Regions from separate parts of the Enterococcus avium genome, predicted to be linked through region 1. Evidence: a T-box and tRNA genes for the amino acid it is inferred to sense, from the RefSeq annotation. Region 1 holds a T-box; the other holds one or more tRNA genes.
What was found. A T-box is a leader RNA that pairs with one kind of tRNA and senses whether it is charged. The one in region 1 lies ahead of serS (serine--tRNA ligase), so its partner is inferred to be a tRNA-Ser.
Positions count from the first base shown of each region.

Region 2: it has a tRNA-Ser gene. The T-box ahead of serS (serine--tRNA ligase) is inferred to sense a tRNA for this amino acid. The anticodon was not compared.

Region 1 covers NZ_NBSL01000002.1:2,650,099-2,659,513, forward strand. Annotated here, with positions in the region: gene AUF14_RS13305 (DUF4811 domain-containing protein) at 1-30, opposite strand, end outside; gene AUF14_RS13310 (MDR family MFS transporter) at 27-1,493, opposite strand; gene AUF14_RS13315 (MerR family transcriptional regulator) at 1,637-2,107, shown strand; gene guaB (IMP dehydrogenase) at 2,215-3,699, shown strand; gene serS (serine--tRNA ligase) at 3,800-5,080, opposite strand; T-box leader at 5,125-5,330, opposite strand; gene AUF14_RS13330 (sensor histidine kinase) at 5,366-6,547, opposite strand; gene AUF14_RS13335 (response regulator transcription factor) at 6,537-7,226, opposite strand; rRNA gene AUF14_RS13340 (16S ribosomal RNA) at 7,832-9,390, shown strand.
Region 2 covers NZ_NBSL01000002.1:911,606-921,020, reverse strand. Annotated here, with positions in the region: gene AUF14_RS04900 (multidrug efflux MFS transporter) at 266-1,468, opposite strand; gene AUF14_RS04895 (Cof-type HAD-IIB family hydrolase) at 1,750-2,556, shown strand; gene AUF14_RS04890 (DUF4357 domain-containing protein) at 2,753-3,535, opposite strand; gene AUF14_RS04885 (DUF2922 family protein) at 3,716-4,393, opposite strand; gene AUF14_RS04880 (hypothetical protein) at 4,457-4,840, opposite strand; gene AUF14_RS04875 (hypothetical protein) at 5,540-5,767, opposite strand; gene AUF14_RS04870 (homing endonuclease associated repeat-containing protein) at 6,188-6,958, shown strand; tRNA gene AUF14_RS04865 (tRNA-Ser) at 7,235-7,322, opposite strand; gene AUF14_RS04860 (TetR/AcrR family transcriptional regulator) at 7,364-7,936, opposite strand; gene AUF14_RS04855 (threonine/serine exporter family protein) at 8,328-9,080, shown strand; gene AUF14_RS04850 (threonine/serine exporter family protein) at 9,107-9,415, shown strand, end outside.

The DNA of each region.
Region 1 (9,415 bases):
TACGCTAATAATTGTGATAACAAAAATCATTTTACATTCCCTCCTTCGATCTTTTTATTGTTTTTCAAGAAGAAGGTGATAATAAAGCCCACTAGTCCGAAAATTACAGCTACGAAGAAAGCAGCATGATAACCAGATAATGTGGCGTTGATTGCTTGGTCTTTATAAGACAAAGGTAAGGATTTTAGCAAACTTGCTTTTGGCAAGTTGTCTTTTGTGACATTAGTTAAAATACTGATTAAAACAGCCGTACCGATTGAACTAGCAACTTGACGGAAAGTGTTGTTTACCGCAGTACCATGACTAATCAAATTCATTGGCAAAGCATTCATACCGGAAGTAGTAACTGGCATCATAACCATTGATATACCAAACATCCGTATTGCATAAAGAATAACAATCATTACAATTGGTGTTTCTTGAGTCAAGAAAGCAAATGGTAACGTAGCTGCGGTTAGGATTAACATCCCGCTGATTGCTAATCGTTTAGCTCCGTGTTTATCAAAGATTGCACCAGTAATCGGCATCATCAACCCCATAATCAAAGCTCCTGGCAATAGCATCAATCCGGAATGAAAGGCAGATTCACCACGAATATTTTGAATATATAAAGGAAGAACCATTTCAGCACCAACCATTGCCATATTTACGACACCGCTTAAAATAGCAGCAATTGTAAAAGTTGGAGATTTGAAAACACGTAGTTCTAAGAATGGATGTTCTAAATGTAGTTGACGCCATACGAATAAACCGATAACGAATACCCCTATGACTAAGAAACTAATAACTTTTGAGCTGCCCCAACCATCATTACCTACGGAAGAAAAACCATATAATAAGCTACCAAAGCCGACAGTTGATAAAAAGGCCGACAACACATCAATACTTGGATTAGATAATTGAATGACACTTTTCATCAAAAAGAATGCTAGTACTAAAACTAAAATGACAATTGGAATGACCATACCAAAAAGGTCACGCCAAGTATAATGATCTATGATCCAACCAGATAGTGTAGGTCCTAAAGCAGGAGCGAGACCGATGACGATACCAGCCATTCCCATCGCTGAGCCGCGTTTTTCTGGGGGGAAAATTGACAACATGATGTTTTGAAGCAATGGCATGGAAATACCTACTCCAGCAGCTTGGATTAATCGACCAATTAATAAAGTAGAAAAATTGGGGGCAACGAAACAAGTTATTGTTCCAATCAAAAAGATTGTCATCGCTGTTAGATACAATCTCTTTGAACTAAATTTATTGATCAGCCATGCGCTGATTGGGATCATAATCCCATTTACCAGCAAGAAGCCAGTTGTTAGCCATTGAACACTAGAAGCAGATATATTAAAAGCTTTCATTAGTGCTGGAAAGGCTGTTGTTAATAATGTTTGGTTTAACACCGTACAGAAGGTTCCAATTAATAGTACTACAACTAATAAGGAACGATTGTAGGGTTTTCCGTAAATATCGACCGTTTGCGTATTACTCACGATCTAACGCCTTCTCTCTTTTAAGAAATTTTCAGAAACAATAATTGTTCGTCTGTAACTTTACTGCTATTCAATTTCTTTGTCAACTTACTTGACACCATTGTTAGCAAAAGTATAATCAGAAATGAAGAGAGGGATGCATTGTGAAAAATAGTACGGTCAAGCAACTTCTAGAAAGTGATGATTTATTAGTCGGCATTAGTGAATTGAGTAAAGTAACGGGTGTTTCACCTCGACAGATTCGCTATTGGGAGCAAAAAGGATATATAGAATCAACAGGTGAAAAGAGCGGAAATCGAAAATTTAAGTTACCAATGGTTGTCAAGGTAGAGATTATTAAGCATTTTTTAGATGAAGGTTACACATTGACCGCATCAGTGGAAAGAGCCCACCAGCGACAAAAGAATATCCATCAAGCAAAATTATTGGTACGTGAGGTATTTAAGGGAATTCAGCAAATAGATGATCGTTATACAGTAATACACTTAGATGATTTTATGAATAAGCAAGGCTTTTATTTAATTCGCGATACTGAAACAAATAAAACGACATATCAGATTATTGAAGAAGAAAGTGAAATTACAACGGAATTTCTTGAAAAATGGTTTGAATAAATAGAAAGATAAATGTTAGATGAGGATTTTGCCTCAAGTTGTTGACTTCACTCGTTCATTCTGTTAGTTTTTTTATTAAAAATAATTCTGGGGAGTGGTAACGAACAATGTCTAATTGGGAAACGAAATTTGCAAAAAAAGGTCTGACATTTGATGATGTTTTGTTGATTCCGGCTGAGAGTCACGTATTACCGAATGAAGTGGATATGAGTGTACAATTGGCAAAAAATATCAAACTGAACATTCCATTGATGAGTGCAAGTATGGATACTGTAACAGATAGTAAAATGGCGATTGCTATGGCTCGACAAGGTGGACTTGGAGTTATCCATAAAAATATGAGTGTTGTTGCCCAAGCAGATGAGGTTCGAAAAGTAAAACGTTCAGAAAGCGGTGTAATCATTGATCCGTTTTTCTTAACACCAGAACATAAGGTACAAGATGCCGAAGATTTGATGAGTCGCTATCGTATTAGTGGTGTGCCAATCGTAGAAACGCTTGAAAATCGTAAATTAGTCGGTATTATTACTAACCGAGATATGCGATTTGTAACAGATTATGATATCCCAATCCATGAGGTTATGACAAAGGATGGTTTAGTCACTGCGCCAGTTGGTACTAAATTACAGGATGCAGAAAAAACACTGCAAAAACACAAAATTGAAAAATTACCAATCGTTGATGAAGATGGTCGCTTAAGCGGATTAATCACGATCAAAGATATTGAAAAGGTTATTGAATTTCCTAACGCAGCGAAAGATGAGCATGGTCGCTTATTAGTTGCGGCGGCAGTCGGTGTTACTAGTGATACATTTGAACGAGCAGAAGCTTTATTAAAAGCAGGGGCTGACGCCATCGTAATCGATACTGCTCATGGACATAGCGCAGGAGTTTTACGTAAAATTCGTGAGATTCGTGAAACATTCTCCGAGGCTACTTTAATTGCCGGCAATATTGCAACCGCTGAAGGCGCAAAAGCGTTATATGATGCAGGTGTAGATGTTGTTAAAGTTGGTATTGGTCCTGGATCAATTTGTACAACGCGTGTCGTTGCGGGCGTTGGAGTACCACAATTGACGGCCATTTATGATGCAGCTTCTGTTGCTCGTCAATACGGCAAAGCAATCATTGCTGATGGTGGAATCAAATATTCTGGTGATATCGTAAAAGCCTTGGCAGCTGGTGGACATGCAGTTATGTTAGGTTCAATGTTAGCTGGTACAGATGAATCTCCTGGTGAATTTGAAATTTATCAAGGGCGTCGATTTAAAACTTATCGAGGCATGGGATCATTAGGAGCAATGGAAAAAGGTTCAAGTGATCGTTATTTCCAAAGTGGAGTCAATGAAGCGAACAAACTAGTTCCAGAAGGTATCGAGGGACGAGTGGCTTACAAAGGTACTGCGGCAGATATTATTTTCCAAATGATTGGCGGATTGAAGGCTGGAATGGGTTACGTTGGTGCGGGAAACTTAGAACATTTACGTGAAAATGCACAGTTTGTCCAAATGAGCGGAAATGGTTTAAAAGAATCACATCCTCACGATGTTCAAATTACAAAAGAAGCTCCAAACTATTCAGTTGAACAATAAAAGATTAATATTTTCAGATTATTGATAATCGAAAACAGAGCGGCCTCACAATACGAGGCCGCTCTATTTTTGACTAAAATTAAGAACAGAGTTTTAACTATTAGTCTTCTTTTTTAATAACTTTTACATTACCCATATACGGAACTAATACTTCTGGAATCGTAACTGATCCATCTTCATTTTGATAGTTCTCTAAAATAGCGGTGACGGTTCGACCAACAGCTAAGCCAGATCCATTTAACGTATGCGCATATTGAACTTTACTGTCTTCATCGCGATAACGAATCATTGCGCGTCGTGCTTGGAAATCTTCACAGTTTGAACATGAGCTGATTTCACGATAAGTATTTTGAGCAGGAACCCAAACTTCAATATCATAAGTTTTAGCAGCTGAGAAGCCCATGTCTCCAGTACATAAAGTAATAACACGGTAAGGTAAGTTTAGTTTTTGTAGAATAATTTCTGCATTTTGGGTCATTTTTTCTAGTTCATCATAAGAATTCTCTTTATTACTGAATTTGACCATTTCTACTTTGTGGAATTGATGCAAGCGAATTAATCCGCGTGTATCGCGACCAGCGCTCCCTGCTTCAGAACGGAAAGAAGGAGACAAAGCAGTAAAGTAAATCGGTAAATCTTTTCCATCTAAAATTTCGTCAGCATAGTAATTTGTCAACGGGACCTCAGCAGTTGGAATCAACGTTAAATCGCGATCTTCAACTTGGAAGACATCTTCTTTAAATTTAGGAAATTGTCCTGTTCCGAACATTGCTTTGCTATTCACCAAATAAGGTGTAATCATTTCGGTGTAGCCTTGTTCATAGACATGCTCGTCTAGCATGAAGTTATAAACAGCACGCTCTAAACGGGCTGCCAAGCCTTTGTAATAAACAAAACGGCTACCAGCAACTTTTGCTCCACGTTCAAAATCTAAGATATCTAATTCTTCAGCAATATCCCAATGATTTTTTGGTTCAAAAGAAAACTGTCGTGGTTCGCTCCAGCGACGTACTTCGACGTTATCATCTTCATCTTCACCAATAGGAACAGAGTCGTGGGGGAGGTTCGGTAAAGTTGTTGCGATCTCAGTCAATTGTGCATCGATATCAGCCACTTGTGTATCAAAAGCTTTAATTTTTACACCGACTTCTTTCATCTCGGCAATTTTATCAGCAGCATCATTTTTTTCACGTTTTAATTTTGCAATTTCGCCTGAAACATCATTTCGGTATTTTTTAAGCTCTTCTGTTTTTACTAATAATTGTCGGCGTTGTTCGTCTAAATCCAAGAAACGCTCCAAGACATCTTTTTTGACGCCACGAGTTGCCAATTTTTCATTTACTTCTGCAAAATTATTACGGATCATTTTTACATCTAGCATTGATTTTTCCTCCTTTAAAATAAAAAACACCGTCTCATCCCATGAATAGGGACGAAACGGTGTTGAATTTCGCGGTACCACCCAAATTCAGCCTAAAGCTGCACTTGATTAACGGATATCGACGTTACCCGGTCTTTCTTTCAAAAAACGCAGTATGCGAAACTGGATTTCCCTAAGTTGTTTTGTTGATTTTCACCAGCCATCAACTCTCTAAAAAAACAAACCCACGTACTTGGTTTCCTGCATGTCTTATTGAGAACAGTATAAGCAATCAAAAATTTAAAGTCAATGATTATCCGGCGTAGACTTTATTTGATTCTTATAAAGCGGTAAGTGAATAATAAACGACGTCCAATCCTCATTTGATTGAGCATAGATATAGCCGCCATGAAGATTAATGATATTTTGGGCAATAGCTAAGCCTAACCCAGTTCCGCTGATTTCTTGAGAACGAGAACCATCAACTCGATAAAAACGATCAAATAACTGATCAAGGGCTTCTCTGGGGATTGGAGTACCATTGTTTTTAACAGTGACGACGGCTTCATTTTTTGATTTCTCAATCTCGATGATTATTTTGTCGGCTTCAGCTCCATATTTTAATGCATTGGTGATCAGGTTATTAAAGACGCGGACGAGTTTTTCTGTGTCACCATCCATTACCAATTGACTTTCCTGTGTCTCTACTTGGATTTGAATATCTTTTTTCTTAGCTTCTAGCTCAAAGTCTGCAGCCAATTGTTCTAATAACTGTACCATATCAAAAGATACATTATTAACGGGAACAGAGGGCTGACGAACTTTAGAATATTCAAATAAATCTTCTACTAAAGACTTCATTTGTTTTGCCTTCTTATAAGCAATACTGGTATATTTTAGGATTTCATCATCACTTTGATACTGACCATCTTCAATTAAACCAAGATAGCCAATGATTGAAGTCAAAGGAGTCCGAATATCGTGACTGACATTGGTGATCAGTTCATCTTTGGATTTTTCGATCTCTCTCTCGTCTTCAATAGCAGCAACAGTACTGTCAACCAATCCGTTAATACTATCAACAACTTTACTAAGATCACCGCGCAATTCGAAAGGAATTCGATAGTTGTAATTTCCATTAGCAATGTAATGAAGCTCATTTATGATATGACGGAGCTGCATTTGTCGATAGCGCCGAATCAAACGCCAAAAAACAACTAAACCATCAATAATGATAAAGAAAGGAATAACAAAATTACGACCACTCCAAAATATATCACTATCAAAGTTATTAGCAAAAATATCTTTTGAACGATAGATTGCATCAGTTAAATCAGGAGAATTCTGAAGCATTTGTGTGAATAGAACCATAATTGCCACATTTAATAGAAGTAATAAGATAACTGTGACAATACCTTCAGCAATTAATTCACTGACTTCCTTTGAGGTGAGAGTGATACGCTTTTTTTTCTCAATGTTATTTTGCATCAATCTTATAGCCCACACCCCAAACAGTCTGGATCACTTTTTCGCCATCAGTCGCTTCTTCGATCTTATCACGTAAGTGGCTGACATGAACCATGACTGTTTTTGCGGAGACGATACTTTCTTGCTTCCAAACTCGTTCAAAAATTTCATCAGCACTGAAAACACGATTTGGATGACTAGCTAACAGATAGAGGATACCGAATTCTAGAGCAGTTAATTGAATTTCTTTTCCGTCAACTGTTTTTACTTCATGAGAATCTTTATTGATAATCAAAGATTGGATTTCTAGTATATCTGGTTGATCCTCCGCAACATGCATCTGAGTACGGCGCAATAAAGATTTTACTCTTGCCATAACCTCTAAAGGATTAAAAGGTTTTGTTACGTAATCATCGGCGCCCGCAACGAGCCCTTTGATTTTATCCATATCCGTTGTTTTAGCTGTTAACATAATAATCGGAATTTGAGATTCTTTTCTTAATTCCTTTACGACTTGCATACCGTCCATCACAGGCATCATAATATCTAATAATAGTAGATCAATGTCATTAGTAGTTCGAAGTTTACTTAGCGCTTCTTTTCCATCATATGCTTTTACAACTTCATAGCCTTCATTATGCAAATAAATACTAAGTAGTTCGACAATTTCTTTGTCATCATCTGCAACTAATACTTTCATTAAATGTTCCTCCGTCCATATAAAAAATAATTACATTACTATTTTACCAAAGAAATCGAAGGAAGGCGAAACTCAGTACCTTGAGTTAAGGAAAAATCAAAAATAAAATGACGAAAATTAATTCTTTGAGATGTTGAAACAATTGGCTTGTTGATCAAAAAAACGAACAAAGAACACAACATTTATATTTATTCATCGGGTTTAAAAAAAGTGGGGAAAATTCTTATTTTTTCATTGACCAATTCCTATAAAACTGCTATATTATTTTATGTTCTGAAACAGAAAACAATTTTTCGGAGCACCTAAAATTATCGTTGACAGATGGCTGATTTTCAGTTATTCTATCAAAGTCGCAGAAAACAATGTCGATAATTTCTTCGGAAAAACTTCAAAAAGTTATTGACATTCGCTTGGCAACCTGTTAAGATATAAAAGTTGCTGAAACAAAGCGACAAACGATGTAGACCTTTGAAAACTGAACGAATAAAACAAACCAAATGTGTAGGGCGCTTCTATTAAATAGAAGCAAACAACATAGCAAGCAATATGCTAGCAAGTCAATTAATACAATTGAGCTTAACAGTCGCAAGACTGTTTCAAACACTTTTTATGAGAGTTTGATCCTGGCTCAGGACGAACGCTGGCGGCGTGCCTAATACATGCAAGTCGAACGCTTTTTCTTTCACCGGAGCTTGCTCCACCGAAAGAAAAGGAGTGGCGAACGGGTGAGTAACACGTGGGTAACCTGCCCATCAGAAGGGGATAACACTTGGAAACAGGTGCTAATACCGTATAACAATCGAAACCGCATGGTTTCGGTTTGAAAGGCGCTTTTGCGTCACTGATGGATGGACCCGCGGTGCATTAGCTAGTTGGTGAGGTAACGGCTCACCAAGGCAACGATGCATAGCCGACCTGAGAGGGTGATCGGCCACATTGGGACTGAGACACGGCCCAAACTCCTACGGGAGGCAGCAGTAGGGAATCTTCGGCAATGGACGGAAGTCTGACCGAGCAACGCCGCGTGAGTGAAGAAGGTTTTCGGATCGTAAAACTCTGTTGTTAGAGAAGAACAAGGATGAGAGTAGAATGTTCATCCCTTGACGGTATCTAACCAGAAAGCCACGGCTAACTACGTGCCAGCAGCCGCGGTAATACGTAGGTGGCAAGCGTTGTCCGGATTTATTGGGCGTAAAGCGAGCGCAGGCGGTTTCTTAAGTCTGATGTGAAAGCCCCCGGCTCAACCGGGGAGGGTCATTGGAAACTGGGAAACTTGAGTGCAGAAGAGGAGAGTGGAATTCCATGTGTAGCGGTGAAATGCGTAGATATATGGAGGAACACCAGTGGCGAAGGCGGCTCTCTGGTCTGTAACTGACGCTGAGGCTCGAAAGCGTGGGGAGCAAACAGGATTAGATACCCTGGTAGTCCACGCCGTAAACGATGAGTGCTAAGTGTTGGAGGGTTTCCGCCTTTCAGTGCTGCAGCTAACGCATTAAGCACTCCGCCTGGGGAGTACGACCGCAAGGTTGAAACTCAAAGGAATTGACGGGGGCCCGCACAAGCGGTGGAGCATGTGGTTTAATTCGAAGCAACGCGAAGAACCTTACCAGGTCTTGACATCCTTTGACCACTCTAGAGATAGAGCTTCCCCTTCGGGGGCAAAGTGACAGGTGGTGCATGGTTGTCGTCAGCTCGTGTCGTGAGATGTTGGGTTAAGTCCCGCAACGAGCGCAACCCTTATTGTTAGTTGCCATCATTTAGTTGGGCACTCTAGCGAGACTGCCGGTGACAAACCGGAGGAAGGTGGGGATGACGTCAAATCATCATGCCCCTTATGACCTGGGCTACACACGTGCTACAATGGGAAGTACAACGAGTCGCGAAGTCGCGAGGCTAAGCTAATCTCTTAAAGCTTCTCTCAGTTCGGATTGTAGGCTGCAACTCGCCTACATGAAGCCGGAATCGCTAGTAATCGCGGATCAGCACGCCGCGGTGAATACGTTCCCGGGCCTTGTACACACCGCCCGTCACACCACGAGAGTTTGTAACACCCGAAGTCGGTGAGGTAACCTTTTGGAGCCAGCCGCCTAAGGTGGGATAGATGATTGGGGTGAAGTCGTAACAAGGTAGCCGTATCGGAAGGTGCGGCTGGATCACCTCCTTTCTAAGGAAATAGTTCATCGAAGATG
Region 2 (9,415 bases), 1.7 Mb from region 1:
CATACATTTTTCATTAGCTTTGCTTTCTTCAATTAAATGATGTCGCAATCTTACTAGCCATACAGTCCAAAATATCTATAATTTTTAACTTAAATAAAGTATAAAAGTAATAGATAGCGTCTTATCAGTAAACAATTCTTCTTAATCAAACAAAATAGTCATTTTCCATTTTTAAGATTTTCTTAGTAATTAATCACTAGTTCCCTAAGAAAAACGGGATTATCCAAACTGATAATCCCGCTCACTATCCTATTCTTCAACTACCTTAAATCTTTGTCTTGGTCACTAACAGTTTACGAAAATTAAAAACACTTAAAATAATATTCCCAAAAACACATGCGCTGGTGACTAGGAATACTGCTGGATAGCCCATCGCATGGGCTACAGTCGAGCCTAGCATTGGCCCGATGACCTGACCAAAATTGTTAAACATTTGATTGTAGCTGAAAATACGACTAACTCCTTCTGGTGGGCTGATTTTGCTGATAAGAGTATTGATTGAAGGCATCAACGCGCCGGTTGAAAATCCTAGGAAGAAACGTAAAACACCAAGTTGGAAAGGTGTTTTAACAAAAGCCATTGGAATAAAGCAAAGTAAAGATAAGACTAGACCTGCCAACAAAACTTTGTGATTCCCGATTTTATCTCCGACTTTACCCAACGTTGGTGAAGAAGCAATTGCTGAAACGCCAGCGATTGAAACAATAAACCCACTGATAACTAAAGCGTTACTGCTGGAGCCGCTCAGGTCCCGAATATACAGCGTCAAGATCGGACTAATGCTAGTAGCTCCGACCTGCAAAATCAGGGAACTGATAAATAGGCCAATCAGAATCGGCATATAATTAATTCGTTTGCGCAATTCCGCCATACTGATGACATCTTCCTTTTCGATAGGTTGGAAATTTTCTTTCACCATAAAAACCGTCAAGAAGGTACAAATCAGCAAAATAACTCCGGTAATAATGAAGACATTCCGTAATCCGAACCATTGCGCCAACATTCCGCCAATCAAAGGACCAATTAAATTTCCAGCAACTCCGCCTGTCGCAAGTGTTCCCAATGCCCAGCCACTTCTTTGACGCGGGACCTGAGAAGCGATCATCGCTGTCGCGTTAGGGGCATAACCAGATAAGACACCGGTCATAAAACGCATAATCAGTAACCAATAAACATTCGGCACAAAAGCCAGCGAGCCCATTGTGAGAGTCATTCCAGCTGCCGCACGAATCATCATTAAGCGCCGCCCTTTCCGATCCGCCAGATTTCCCCAAATCGGAGAAACAATTGCCGCCGCAAAGGCTGTTACCGAGATCGCCAATCCAGAAAACAACTCGACTTGACTTTTCGGTGTTCCCAGTTGTTCAATGTAGACTGGTAAAAAGGGCATAACCAAACTGAAACTGGCACCAGTAAAAAAACAACCGATCCATGAAATCAAAAGATTTCGTCGCCAATTGATTGCCATCTTTTTTAATCCCCTTTCTCTACATTTTCTATGCCTATACTATAGCAGAATCACCGGAAAAAGACTTTTTTCTGCCCTCAGGGACTTTGATAATTTTCTAATATTTTCTGATTATTTAGGCGCTACGGTTGCGTTTTCTAATGGATGTGCTAGACTAAAGCAAAATCGGAATGCTGCTTTTTTCTTGCTTAAGCAAGATTGCCAGATGGGTATTATGTACTGAGAATTCGCTCTGCCTTTCTCAGAAAAATAAATAATAAATACAAAGTAGGAGTTTTTTTATGAAAAAATTGATAGCGATTGATTTAGATGGTACAACCCTAAATCAAGATTCTATAATTACTGATAAGACAGCAAAAACTCTGCGCCGAGCGATTGAAGATGGTCACTCAGTTGTGATCGCTACCGGACGTCCTTACCGCATGAGTAAAAACTTTTATCAGCAATTACAATTAACTACGCCGATGATTAATTTTAACGGCGCCCTTGTTCATCTTCCTGGGAAGAAATGGGCAGATGAACAGGAAACTTCTGTTAATCGGAAGATTGTTTTCGATGTAATGTCGGAAAAGAAAAACTTGAAGCTAGATTTCATCGCCGCTGAAAACCGCGAGACCTTCTTTATCGATGATTTAAATTTCTTCGATCAGCATTTCTTCGCCAGTGATTTTGCAACAAATGATAATTTGTTAACGATTAATACTTTACGAACAAATCCAACGTCTGTTCTATTACGCAGCCAACCTGAAAATGTCGGCAGTGTTTCCGAGGAATTAAAACAGCAATTTGGACATGAAGTTGAAGTCAATACTTGGGGCGGTCCAAATCCGATGTTGGAAGTCGTAGCTAAAGGGATTCAAAAAGCTCATGGACTTAAACGGGTGATTAATAGTCTTAACGTGCAGCAAGAAGATATCTTAGCATTTGGCGATGAACACAACGATGTGGACATGTTAAAATTTGCCGGCTGGGGTGTTTCCATGGTAAACGGGACAGATCAATTAAAATCTGTCGCGGATGATATCACGGAAAAGCCAAATAGTGAAGACGGTATGGCCGATTACTTAACAAAATATCTAGACCTATAAAAAAGCATTTTCGTGAAATCGGGCATGAATATACCCGCTGTAAAGCGATTCATTCATGTGAAAATTTTATACTTTCCTTATAAAAATTGAGGGGGAAATCAGATGATTTTCCGCCTCAATTTTTTTGTATGGTTTGAAAACATAAAAAAGAAATTGACCTTTAATAAGCCAATTTCATTTCAGACTGAATTTCTATTTATTTTACCACGGTATATTCATCAATTGTTTTGCCATCCTTGTCCTTGAAGACGAGCCAGCCATTCGTTCCGGCATAATAAAGAAAGATACCGACTTCATTCACACTCTTAAAGATTATATCCTCTGTTGTTGTATAGTTAGAGATTTTATCGGCATAATCCGCTCTCAATTTTTCAGTTAAGCGTGCACTAAATCCCACCGAACCATCTTTGTTCAAAGGCATTTCCTGTGTTAATTTCGCACCAGCCAACAGCCGCATTTCATTGCGCTTTTGCCAGATAACTTCCCCTTTTGCATTATTATAATCAATATAAAATGGAATTTCGTTGACTTGCTTATTCCAGCGATGCTGAGCCTTTGCTGGTTTAGCCTTGACTTTTTTATTCTCAAAGCCAAAGGTAGTTAATAGCTCGAAAAGTCGTTCCTGATGTCTTGCTACAATAGGATAGCGGTTCACGGCAATTTTTTGCTCCTCAAATAACCCGGCCGTTTTCAGCGCGTTTTTTTGCCAAACCTCCAGCATTTGTTGAGCTAATTCACGGCCTTCAATATCCCACGGAACACTGATCGTTACCAGACTGTCCGCTTCCTTCAGGATTTTTTGGTCAATCGTCTGACCATAATCCACCGACTGCGCTTCACGGCCTTTGAAATACAGTACAAGCTGATCCTTAGTCAAGGCAGGCACCTTTTTCAAGTTGCGAAAAATCATCATCGTACCCTCTTCATCAAACTGGATGCTGGTTGTATCATGATCAATCTCCACTATTAATTTCATCATGGGATTTCCCTCAAATCTTTTTTCTTTAGCATAGTAAAAAAGTTTGATCGAGTCGAGTGATAGGCCTCAGCGAGTCAAAGAAAATCCCTGTCTAAATTTTGATAAAAATGGTACAGAACATTTTACTCAATGATCCACCTCATACCAACGTTGGATTTTTTGATGAGCTGAACACAATGATTACTCTCGTTTACGAATTCGCTCGAGTAACCGCTTTCGTTTTTTCTTAGGTTTTGCAGGTGGAGATTCCTTGTTCACCGCAGCGACGATCGCTTCCTGTGGTGCCTCTTGCGTGCGTTTTCCGGTGACAATCAGCTTCGCTGGGACGGATTGATCGTCTGCCTCGATAGTCAATGGTTCGATTCCCGCAGGAAAACACGCATTGATCAGCATGAATGCTTGACTCTCATTCAAATCCCACGAATGGTAGCCACTTGGCAGCTCAATTGTTTGGACGAAGCGATTCGGCTGCGGCCATTCTTCTGTAATGATTAAATCCTCCGGAATCCGAATCGTTTCCGGAACTTCTCGATTATTATCAGGTGTCTTCGCCTGTTTTATTGGTTCTTCCATTGTTTGGACAGCTGCTGTTTGGTCCGTTTGAGACTGTGCTGATTTTTTGGCAGCTTTTCCATCATTAAAAATGGTTCTTTCTGTTTTTTTGATGATTTTGGCATGGCGGACTTCCTGAAATAATTCAACGCCATTTTTTTCAAATAGTTTTAGTTTCGTCAATTTTGTTAGTGAAGCTTTAATCTCTTCTGCTGATTTGGATAAATCAACATCCTTTATGCGCAGTCGATGGGATTTGCCATCGCTTTTGCCGAATTCTGCTGCTAATGTATAGGTTGTTTGCATATTTTTAGTCCTTTCTAGTTTCTTTTATCTCACTATTTTCTCCATTTTCTCCGCAGGTCCTCGTCATGAGCCGACCAATCCTGCTAAAGGTTCTTTAATAAATTGTGTAAACAAGGTCTTCAGCTTTTCCACAACATAGGTCTTTGCTGGAAACAATTTGATTTCTAATAAGCGCCATTCCTTCTTCTCGAAGTATTCTGTAAAAAACAGATAGTAGCGGCGCAATGAACGATTCGAACGTGTCCGCATAAAAATGTGACGCACAAGATCGGCTAGTACAAAAGCGAAATCCGCCTCTGTTAATTCTTCTCGTACTTGAAGCGCTATCAAACATTCGAGCGCGCCATCGCCATCATTTGTGTCACGATAATACTGACTAATACGTTTTTCTAAATTCTTACGTGTTAAAGTGAATAGTTGGGACTCACTTAAGCCATAATTTTTCATTGATTTATCTCCTTTTTCAAAATAATACTTGTAACTCCTTTTTTAACCCACTGGTGACACCCACTCACCAACCAGAAACATTACTTGTCCACCCTTGAGGAAACCATAAGCCTTTTTCTGAGTTACTTCAACATCAATTTTTTTATATTTTTTAAAAAATAATTAGGGTTTAAGTGGAAAAACTGAATTTTCCGTCATAAATTACAATTATTTCAGCATTTCAAAAAACCTTTTGACCATTTTTAGTAGACGTAAATAACGAAAAAATATGTTTTCTTAATTAGAGGAAAGTATAAATCCCTCACATGAAGGAATAATAGGTATATTCATGACCGACTGCACGAATGAACTTTTCTACACAAGCTATGCATTGAGTTACTGCTAAACGCCGTTAAGCAGAACTAGCATGTCGACAATAAGCAAAAATACTTCAAGATTTTAAAAGCTGTTCTTAATAAAAGCCCCAAAACAAAGAGCTGATCCAAAAATCTCTTAGACTTTTGGATCAGCTCCTGTTCATGAATAAAAAGCAACTCATACGCAGAGTTAGCCGAAATAAACCGAAAATTCATAAAAATTTGAGAAGCACAAAGTAGGTTCCTTCAACCTCGATTCCTATGTTATTGATTTTCTTGGCAACTTGCGAAATTTCTTTCTTAACTTTTTGACACTGAGCACTTATGAATCAGCATTTTCTATTTACTCAATAATCTTTTTTACTTTAAAGGGTTCGGTCCGTTCTGAAGGTTCTTCTTGATCCGCTAAATCAAACAAGATCAGCGCTTCCTTTCCCTCACCCTCCACAATCACTAATTTGCCTAATGGGTCACGGTTATCCTTGACGATCTGAGCTTCTTTCATCAATTCTTTTGGGTCACGTTTTGAAGCGATCGCGTTGCCCAAATTAAAGAATACAGTCTCTTCCATCTTTATTCACCTCTAGTCGTAGCTTTTATAATGTTAAGCGATCAATTCTCTTCACTTTTAAAAAATAAAATTTGCTTATCCTTAGCATAACAGAACCAGCAGTGAACATTGAATAATTGAAAACTTTAGTCCTCTTACATCGATTTCTTAAGGTAAAAAAACATGACACTTATTATCTGTGTTTTAAGCTGAATAATTCTTTTAAAAGGTCCTTATTCATTCTTAATAAATAGAAAATCTATCTAACTTTTCTCGATCTATTGTTGCTATCGCTTAATCTATTAAGTGATAATCTCTTGTCTGTCTCGTCGGAAAATATTTTTTTCGTTTCAAAATTTTAAAATTATTGATAACAATCCTTCATTTAATTTATGGTATCGTTTTCTTAGTCATCGAATGATGTAAAGGAGGATATTGGCCGTGGCAGTAAGAATTACTGAAGAATATTTGATTAAAAAGCTGACCAAATTTGTCGAACAGCATCACCGAACACCAACCGTTAAGGAATTTGGCTATCAAACCCCGATAAGAACAATGTTTAAAAATTATACAACTTTCCTAGAAAGTCAGGGACTCGGCAAAAAACAAGTAATCGAGTATTATACAAAAATCGAAATAGCAGAAAAGCTCCATGCTTTTGTGAGATCGCATCAGCGTGCTCCCAAAGCAAGTGAGTTCGGCTATCGCTATGCCATTAAAAATTATTTTGATTCCTATTTTGATTTTATTAAAGCCCATGGATATGAGTCGTTGTATGACAAATCCCTAGAACTGAAACCTAGAGCTAAACCAAAAAGTAAGCCAAAAAAATCGAGAAAAACAAAACCTAGACAGCCTATGACAATAGACATGGTGATCAACGAATTGCATTTATTTGCAAAGGAGCATGGGCGAACACCGATTTCAACAGAATTGGGGCATATGCATATTATCAACAAATACTTTGGAACCTACAATAACTTTCTTCGCAGCCAAGGCTACCCGCTGAATACTCCTGGTAAAAACAAGCCGCTCACAAAAGATGGATTGATAAAAAAGCTGAATGACTTTATTTCAATAAATGATCGTGTCCCGACACGCAAGGAATTCGGTCAAATCAATCAAATCAAAAAAATCTATGGCTCATTTGACGCCTTTATTAGAGCGAACGGGTATGAACCACTTCCTTCTCGCAGAGCTAAAAAAAGTTAGTATGACCAAGTTTTTCATTGTATTTACCTAACAACTGTTACTTTAAAAAGGAAAAGTAGCGAAAGCAAGCAAAATTGACTTTTTATCAAATGCGAAAACTCATTTTGGATAGTTTAAGCCCCATTTAAGCTTTTTTCCTTATAGTCTACTCAACCCTAATAAACTTTTCATTTTGCTAGCTGCTTTAGTTACCGAAGCAGCTAGCCTCTTTTTGTTTTAACAGCAAAAAAGAGTTGCTCAGCCTAAGCTAAACAACTCTAAACAGGTTGATAAATAAGGAAGGTACGGGACTTGAACCCGTGCACCACATTACTGCGGCTCGCCGGATTTCGAGTCCGGTGCATTACCACTCTGCCAACCTTCCGCAACATTTATCTTACCTTTTTTTGCTTAAATGTCAAGATATTATAAACTATCCAAAACTGAAGTATCTTCATCTTCCAAGATGTTATTAAGGGTACGATTGATCAAATGAACGATCTCATCTTGTGTCGGTGAGATAATACCCGATGACATCAATGTCGCGATACCTGTAACGCAAATCCAAATTCCTACATGTAACGCGTTGATACGTTTTTCAGATAACTGGCTGTATTTCGGATGCTCTAAAATTAATTGGTGGAAGTAATTATAAGAGAAGTCGTGCATTTTCTTTCCGCCACCATACTCTTGTACATATAATGCATTGTATAGATTACTTTGTTCTTTCGCAAAATAAACATAGCTCAATCCTAGGTCAATGATCGTATCACCTGTGCGAACTTCTGGGAAAATATCGTAATATAGGTGATTGCAAATTTCATCTAACAAAGTGTTCTTAAGATCACTCATGTTTTTAAATTCTAAATAGATTGGTTGCGTACTGATTCCCATCTTCTTGGCAATGTTTCGTGCGGTAAATCCAGAAAAACCTTCATTTTCGACAACTTCATAGGCAGCCTTTAGAATCTGGTCCTTGGTGTAAACTTTTCTTCTCATTGTAATTCCTCCCAGAATGTTATTATTTTTCCCGTCATTTTATTTTAATCAAAAACTGATTAGTTTTGCAACCCCTATGTAGGATGTTATCTAAATTTACAGAAACTTTTTTCTAAAATGTGGTGAACTTATGCGGATTTTTTCTTACAAAGGCAGTGTAAACGTTTCATTATTTATGCAATATTTAACTTATTTCATTAAAAAACAAAAGTGTCGTTATACATTAGAATACATTTTTGTTTCTTTAAAGTAAAAATCGTAGCTCAAAAAAAAAGTTTGCTGTTACTTTATTATACTTTCTCTAAGGTTTTCTGACAATCCTTATTCTTTTTCTTGTCTAATTTATTCTTATTCTCTACTATAGTATAGAATAGTAAAGGTGGTTAGCTTGATGGAACAGCAAAATTATGCGCAACTTGTTTTAAATACCTGCTTAAAGGCCGGGAAAATTATGATGGAATCTGGGTCAGAGGTCTATCGGGTGGAAGATACAATGAAACGAATCGCCCTGAACGCGGGGCTTGATGATATACAAACCTACGTAACAGCAACAGGGCTGATCGTTGGCTTCCCATCAGAACAGAATAGCCAGGTGATTCAAATCACACCTCAGTCGATCAATTTGGAAAAAGTGACCGCAGTCAATCAAGGCTCCCGCCAATTCGCTGATGGCGAGCTTTCTCTACCAGAATTTTATCATTATCTAGAAGAAGTCGATCAGGACACACCCGACTTTCCTTATATTTGGAAAATTATTTCGGCTGGTATCGTCAGCAGTACCTTGATGATCATCTTAAATGGTACTTGGTTTGATTTTATTCCGACTTTCATTATCGGAATGATTGGTTTTGGTGTTCACACGTTTTTTGGGAATAAATTGCAGATGAAATTTCTGAATGATTTTGCGGCGGCGCTAATCATTGGCTGTTTGGCTTTATTGACAGTCTCAACCTCGTTTGCTCGTGACGTAAATAGTTTAATTATCGGCTCCATTATGCCTCTTGTTCCAGGTTTAGCTATCACGAATGCTTTTCGTGACATTATGGCGGGCCACTTAATCAGTGGTGTCGCTCGTGGAACAGAAGCTTTATTTATCGCTGGTGCGATCGGCGGCGGGATTATTGTCGCATTTAACTTCTTTTAACGAATAAATTTAGTTGGAGGTCACTCATGAATTTTATTGTCAATTTTCTATTTAGTATGTTTAGCACAATCGCCTTTAGCGTCATAACCAATATTCCTCGGCGAGCTTTTTTAGCGTGTGGTGTCACGGGAGCTGCGGGCTGGATGACTTTTTGGATCTTACAAACGTATTTTCATCAAAATATCGGTATCTCCAATTTTTTAGGTGCCTTAATGATCGGTTTGATTAGCATTCTCTTCTCTAAGATCATGCATATGCCTGTGATTGTATTCAACGTCCCCAGCTTGGTTCCATTAGTTCCTGGAGGCCCAGCTTACATGGCTGTCCGCCATATG